DNA from 2 places in the Bacillus sp. 5RYD7K genome. Region 1 is predicted to be linked to the other one. Evidence: riboswitches for the same ligand, from Rfam matches in the RefSeq annotation. Region 1 holds a riboswitch; the other holds the start of a gene.
The links. Region 1 has a riboswitch for glycine ahead of ACQE26_RS04815 (amino acid permease). Riboswitches for the same ligand answer to the same signal wherever they lie in the genome.

Region 1 (3,423 bases):
TTTTCGTCAACAGGAATACAGCCGTGAATCAACAGGTTGCCGTTATATTTTAAATACAGGCTGCCTTTTTTCATCATAAAATTCATATGGCGGCCCAGCTTTTCGGAGTGCTGGACAGAAAACAGCAGCTTGTCCATGACTTCTGCTTCTTCTTCTTCTAATAGCTGATCGGGCTGTTTGGGATTCACCGTCGCAAAGCAGGTGTTTTCCAGTTGATACGTTTTTCCGTTCAGCGTGATTTCATTGCGGTCATAATCAATCTTTTCCAGTAACAGCCGTTCTTCCATATTAAAGTTCGGCCGTCTCTTAATAATCGGGCTCTCAAGCTTGAATTGGATCATCGCGATCGCCTGATGGATTTTTGTGATTTGCTTAATCTCATCTTCCGGTCTGTTTTCGGTTGCTTTCGGGCGGAAAGCCGGGTTATCATCATAATATTTTTCGGCAAGGTTCAATAGCGGTCTCAGATTGATGCCGTAGACGTCTTCAATAATGTCCAGGTTGTCATAGCGGGCACAGATACGGATAATATTGGCCAGACATACTTTCGAACCGGCATAGGCGCCTATCCAGAGAACATCGTGATTCCCCCATTGAATATCCACTGAATGATAGTTGATCAGTTCTTCCATAATCCTGTCCGGCTGCGGTCCGCGGTCATAAATATCGCCGACAACATGCAGATGGTCGACCACCAATCGCTGCACGCTGTAAGCAAGCCCGGTGATCAGCTTATCAGCTTGGCCGAGCGCGATGATCTGTTCTATGATTTCGGAGTAATATTGTTCTTTGTTGGCGGCTTGTTCTGTTTTGTACAGCAGCTCTTCGGAAATATAAGCAAATTGGGCAGGCAGCGCTTTGCGCAATTTGGAGCGGGTGTACTTAGAGGAGCAATAAGAAACGAGCTTAATCATCCGATGAATCGTTTCTTTATACCACTCGTTTAATGCCTCTTTCGTATCAAAGTCATGTTTAATCAGCTTCAGTTTGTCCTCCGGATAATAGACTAAAGCCGCCAGTTCATCAATTTCTCTATCGTAAATGACGCCGCTGAAAATATCGCGGATCTTCTCTTTTACTCTTCCTGAACCGTTCCGCAGCACGTGCTGGAATGCCTGATACTCTCCGTGCAGATCACTGACGAAATGCTCGGTTCCTTTCGGCAGGTTCAGTATCGCTTTCAGATTAATGATCTCTGTGACCACTTTTTCTTCACAATCGTATTTTTGTGCGAGCAGATCTAAATATTTGGTTTCCAATCTCGTCCATCCCCTTTTTATTTACGAGCCGTTGCATGATAAGGTGAATTTAAAGTATGACATGATATTTAAATCATTAGACCTTATATGATAGTACCTCATAAGTCCTTTTTGAGACAAACAAAACAGAAAATACGGCGCTTAAGGCCTCAACATATACCTTCCGCAGACAGCTCATCACCCCGTTGACAAATGATCAAACTTCTATTAAAATAAAAAGTTAGCTGATAGTTATTTCTATCGGAAACTTAATACGTAGCAGGCTATGATTGCTGTGGGTCGCACTACAGCAGGAGCGGCTTCTGGAGAGACCGCGGATTTTCCGCGGCGCCGAAGGGTTCACAATCTCAGGCAAAAGGACAGAAGAGTACCGAATATGTATTTGGCATGCTGTTGATTGTCAGCGGCGCAAATATAATTTGATATTCTTATGACCATGAGATTGGAGGGCATCCAATCTCTTTTTTTATTGGCTTTATTTTCTCGTCGTTCATCAAAAAGTAAGGAGGAGTCAGGTGTGGAACAGCGAGAGCTAAAGAGGGACTTGTCGAATCGGCACGTGCAGCTGATCGCCATTGGCGGCACGATCGGCACCGGATTGTTTTTAGGGTCCGGTAAGGCGATTCAGCTGGCGGGTCCTTCTATCATCTTTGCGTATTTTATTGTAGGTATTGCGCTTTTTTTCGTCATGCGGGCGCTGGGAGAACTGCTGTTATCTAAAGCGGGGTACCAATCATTAACGGATATTGCCGAGGCGTATTTAGGGCCGCGTGCGGCGTTTGTCACCGGCTGGACTTATTGGTTTTGCTGGATTATGACGGCTATGGCGGATGTGATCGCCGTCGGTGTATATGTGAAATATTGGTTTGACATTCCGCAATGGGTTCCTGCACTTATCTGTTTGCTCATTTTATTAGGACTTAATCTGTTAACGGTCAAGATTTTTGGAGAATTGGAGTTTTGGTTCGCCTTAATTAAGGTGATCACGATTCTCGCGTTAATTGTCATCGGTGTGGTTTTGCTGGTGATTGGGTTCAAAACGCATACCGGAACGGTTTCAGCGGCGAATCTGTGGGAGCATGGCGGCTTGTTTCCAAACGGGTTTTCAGGCTTTTTGCTGTCGTTCCAGATGGTGATCTTCGCCTATGTCGGTGTGGAATTAGTGGGTGTGTCGGCAGCGGAGACATCAAATCCGAAAAAAAACATTCCGTCCGCTATCAATAAAATTCCATTGCGTATTTTATTTTTCTACGTCGGGGCATTGATCATTCTTTTATGTATTAACCCTTGGACGCAGCTGAATGCGGCGGAAAGTCCTTTTGTGAAAACCTTCAGCTTAGTCGGCATTCCGGTGGCCGCGGGAATCATTAATTTTGTCGTATTAACGTCGGCCGCTTCTGCTTGTAACAGCGGGATGTTTTCTACAAGCCGGATTTTGTATAATTTAAGCAAAACGAAACAGGCGCCGGCCAGTTTCGCGAGGCTGAATAAAAATCATGTGCCGAGCAGCGCGTTATGGGTATCGGTCATTGTGCTGTCAGCGGGCGCTCTTTTAAGCAAATTGATACCGGAAGCAGCGTTTGGCATCGTGACCACTATCAGCGCGATTTGTTTCATTTGGGTGTGGGGCGTGATTCTTGTCTGTCATATCAGATACAGGAAAACCCGTCCGGACCTACACGCAAGCTCGTCTTTCAAGGCGCCGTTCGCGCCGTTTATCAATTACGCCGTGCTGGCGCTGTTTGCCGCCATTCTGGTGATTATGCTGTTTGCGGATGCGACGCGCCCGGCTTTGCTGCTGACGCCGCTGTGGTTTATTGGACTGTTTCTTATCTATCGGGCGAGAGGGAGCAAGACATAAAGGTTATGAATGAAATAGTAATCAGAGTTTCAAGAAAAAGACAGCGTGCCGCTTGCAGTATGCTGTCTTTTTGGCATATAGGAAACAAGCTATTTGTGCCTTAAAGGGAACGGTGGATAGCGACAAGCCTTATGTATAAAATTAGAGAGTCAACAACTAAAAAAGACTCGAATCATTTTGTTAAAAGAAAAAGTATGCCTCCCAAAATACAAATTAAAAAAAAGAAAATTGATGAGTCAGTAAAAGACTTTCTTTGCAATTCAAATAACCCCTTTCTAATTTGAGGAAAAAAGCAATAGATAT
Region 2 (3,423 bases), 1.4 Mb from region 1:
AAATCGCCTGCAGCTCTCCTTGTGAAATTTCAGGCTGGTAAGGCGTATATGCCGTGTAGAACTCTGACCGGGAAATCACATGATCGACGATAACCGGCTGATAGTGATCGTACACTCCTGCCCCCAGAAAAGATGCATATGTAACAGCGTCCTTATTTTTCGCCGCAAGCTTTGTCAGCTCTCTCGTCAGCTCTGTTTCTGATTTTGCTTTTTTAATTTGGTAGTCTTTTTGAAACCTCACATCTTCCGGAATATCGGCAAACAGTTCATCAATTGAATCTGCGCCGATGGCTTTCAGCATTTCTTTTTTATCCTGTTCTGTCGCGGGCAAATATCGATGCTTCATATGACTCTCCTTTTTCAGCTCTGTTTTGGGCGTTTATAAAACGGCGTGCGGACAATCTTTGCTTTTACCGTTTTTTTGCGGATTTCCACTTCGACTTCCGTTCCGATTTCACTGAATTCCGTTTTGATTAAGGCAAGGCCGATATTTTTCTTTAAAGTCGGAGATTGTGTGCCTGTCGTGACTTCCCCGATCAGAGCACCGTCTTTTTTCACGGCATAACCGTGTCTCGGAATCCCCTTTTCAATCATCTCAAGCCCGACCAGCTTACGCGGAGCTCCTTTTTCTTTCTGTTCACTCAATACAGACTTCCCGAAAAAGTCGGAATCTTTCTTATGTTTTACGGCAAATCCGATTCCGGCTTCAATCGGCGTAATGTCTTTCGTCAATTCCTGACCGTATAAAGCGAGCTTCGCTTCAAATCTCAGCGTATCACGCGCACCGAGACCGCACGGAACGATTCCTTCATTCTCTCCCGCTGTAAGAATCTCCTTAAACAGATGCACCGCGTCTTCATTGCGGCAATATAACTCAAACCCGTCTTCACCGGTATAGCCTGTTCTTGAAAGCAGAACTTGGCGGCCGGCAACGTCAGCTCCATCAATAAACGTAAACGGTTTTAAGGAAGACACATCACATTCAGTCAGCTTCGCAAGAACCGCCTGAGCATTCGGCCCCTGAACGGCTAGCAGTGAAATCCCGTCAGACTGATTCGTCAGCGTGACATCCCCTTTCGCGTGTTCTGTCAGCCAAGCGATGTCTTTTTCAATATTGGACGCGTTAATCACAAGCAGATAGCAGCTCTCGCTTTTCTGATAGATCAGCAAATCATCGACCGTACCGCCGTCAGGATAACACATGGCGGTATAGAGGGCGCTTCCCGGATTTAAATCGGCAACGTCATTTGTCATCATTTTTTGCAGAAAAGACAGGGCGTCTTTACCGGAGACTTCGACTTCTCCCATATGAGATACATCAAACAGACCCGCCTTTGTGCGGACGGCTTCATGCTCCTCTTTAATAGAAGAAAATTGAACCGGCAGCTCCCATCCTCCAAAATCAATCGTTTTTCCGCCGTATTCTTTATACACGTCATAAAGCGGTGTTCGTTTCAGCATCATCTTCCCCCTTCAGTCATTGGCGCATTGTAAAGACATATAAAAAAGGACAGAGAAACACCTCATAAAAATGAAGGTTTCTCTGTCCCGGCACCTGAAAGTTTACTTTATGAAAACATCATAAAGACGTCCCCTTTGGTGGTCTGCTGCTTCAAATCGCAGACACTCTCCAGAGTTGCGTCGAGCAAGAGTTCTTTTGCCTGAGAGATTCACTCCGCAGTTTGCTCCTTCGGCGCCCGGATGCACATTTTTCGTCCGAGTCTCTCCCCTTGCTGTCATTCGCTCATATTTACCAATTGTTATGGACATACTAAAGCAATATCTTTTAGTGAAATGATTACTTATATCCTACCACCCTCACATACGTCCGGCAACAAAAATGATGATAAATCAGTTTTTTAAAAGAAAGGCGGTTTTGTTACATATGACAGCAGAGATCATATTTGATGCAAACTGGCCGGGAGAGTTTTCTGAGCGGCTGAAAACCGACGGTCCCTGGTCAAATTGGGAGATGTACAAACTGTCGGCTGAAGTCCAGCAGACCCTTGCCATTCCTGAATTCGAAGGGTTAAGGGCTCCTTTATACCTGCCCGATTTCACTCCGCTTCCCCATCAGCTTGAAGTCGCGCAGAAAGTCGTTGAAAAAATGAACGGCAAAGCGATTTTGGCTGATGAAGTGGGGCTCGGAAAAACAGTCGAAGCGGGACTGATTTTAAAAGAATACATGATTCGCGGGCTGGCCAAAAAAATCCTGATTCTTGTGCCGGCATCACTCGTTTCCCAGTGGGTGAAAGAGCTTCAGGAGAAGTTTTTAATACCCGCTGTTGAACAGAAGAAAAGCTATGTATGGGAACAGTGCGACATCGTCGTTTCTTCTATTGATACGGCAAAACGCTCGCCACACAAGGACATTGTGCTTTCGATTCCGTATGATCTCGTCATTATTGACGAAGCGCATAAGCTCAAAAACAGCAAAACGAAAAATTATGAATTTGCGAGAAGTCTTGTGAAGAAATATTGCCTGCTTCTGACGGCGACCCCGATTCAAAACCGGATCGAAGAAATTTTCAATTTAGTGTCACTGTTAAAACCCGGCCACTTAGGAAATGAAAGCGGATTTCAAGAAACGTTCAATCAAAAGGACGGGATTGACGCTCATGAGCATTTGAAAGAGCTCGTCAATAAAGTGATGATCCGCAACACACGGAGCGACACGGGGCTTACATGGACGAAACGCCACGTGGAAACAGTGCCGATCACCTTTTCACCGACGGAACAGGCGCTCTACGATGACATTAACGCACTGAAAAACGGCACGGAAAAGCCCGCAAGCGCATTTTCCATTATGACGCTGCAACGGGAGTGCTGTTCAAGCAGGGAAGCCGTGTATATGACGCTTAAAAAAATGCTTGATCAAAAAGACAAACAAGCGCCCGCTTTCGATGAACAGACGATTGCCAATTTAATGGACCGCATCAATCAAGTCACGCAAAACTCAAAAGCGATTCAAGTTGTTGACTTGATTAAAAAGATTAATGACAAGGTCATTATTTTTACTGAGTATCGGGCGACACAGATTTATCTGCAATGGTTCCTCCAGCAGAACGGCATAAGCTCCGTTCCGTTCAGAGGCGGATTTAAGCGCGGGAAAAAAGACTGGATGAAGGATCTCTTCCGCGGCAAAGTGCAGGTCCTGATCGCTACAGAAGCCGGAGGGGAAGGAATCAACCTGCAATTTTGCAACCATATTATCAACTATGACCTTCCGTGGAACCCGATGCGGCTTGAACAAAGAATCGGTAGGATTCACAGACTCGGTCAGGAAAGAGATGTCCACATCTACAATATGGCGACAAAACATACGGTGGAAGAGCATATCTTAAAACTCTTGTATGACAAAATTCATTTATTTGAAAATGTCGTCGGAGAACTAGATGACATTTTAACAAAAATCAAAGTGAG

Region 2: linked by a shared signal. The riboswitch ahead of gcvT (glycine cleavage system aminomethyltransferase GcvT) and the one ahead of ACQE26_RS04815 (amino acid permease) in region 1 are both predicted to bind glycine.

Annotation. Positions count from the first base shown of each region.
Region 1 is NZ_CP191200.1:946,951-950,373, forward strand. Features, by position in the region: gene fbp (fructose-1,6-bisphosphatase) at 1-1,259, opposite strand, end outside; glycine riboswitch at 1,552-1,632, shown strand; gene ACQE26_RS04815 (amino acid permease) at 1,777-3,120, shown strand.
Region 2 is NZ_CP191200.1:2,321,211-2,324,633, reverse strand. Features, by position in the region: gene gcvPA (aminomethyl-transferring glycine dehydrogenase subunit GcvPA) at 1-346, opposite strand, end outside; gene gcvT (glycine cleavage system aminomethyltransferase GcvT) at 361-1,461, opposite strand; glycine riboswitch at 1,640-1,740, opposite strand; gene ACQE26_RS11790 (DEAD/DEAH box helicase) at 1,886-3,423, shown strand, end outside.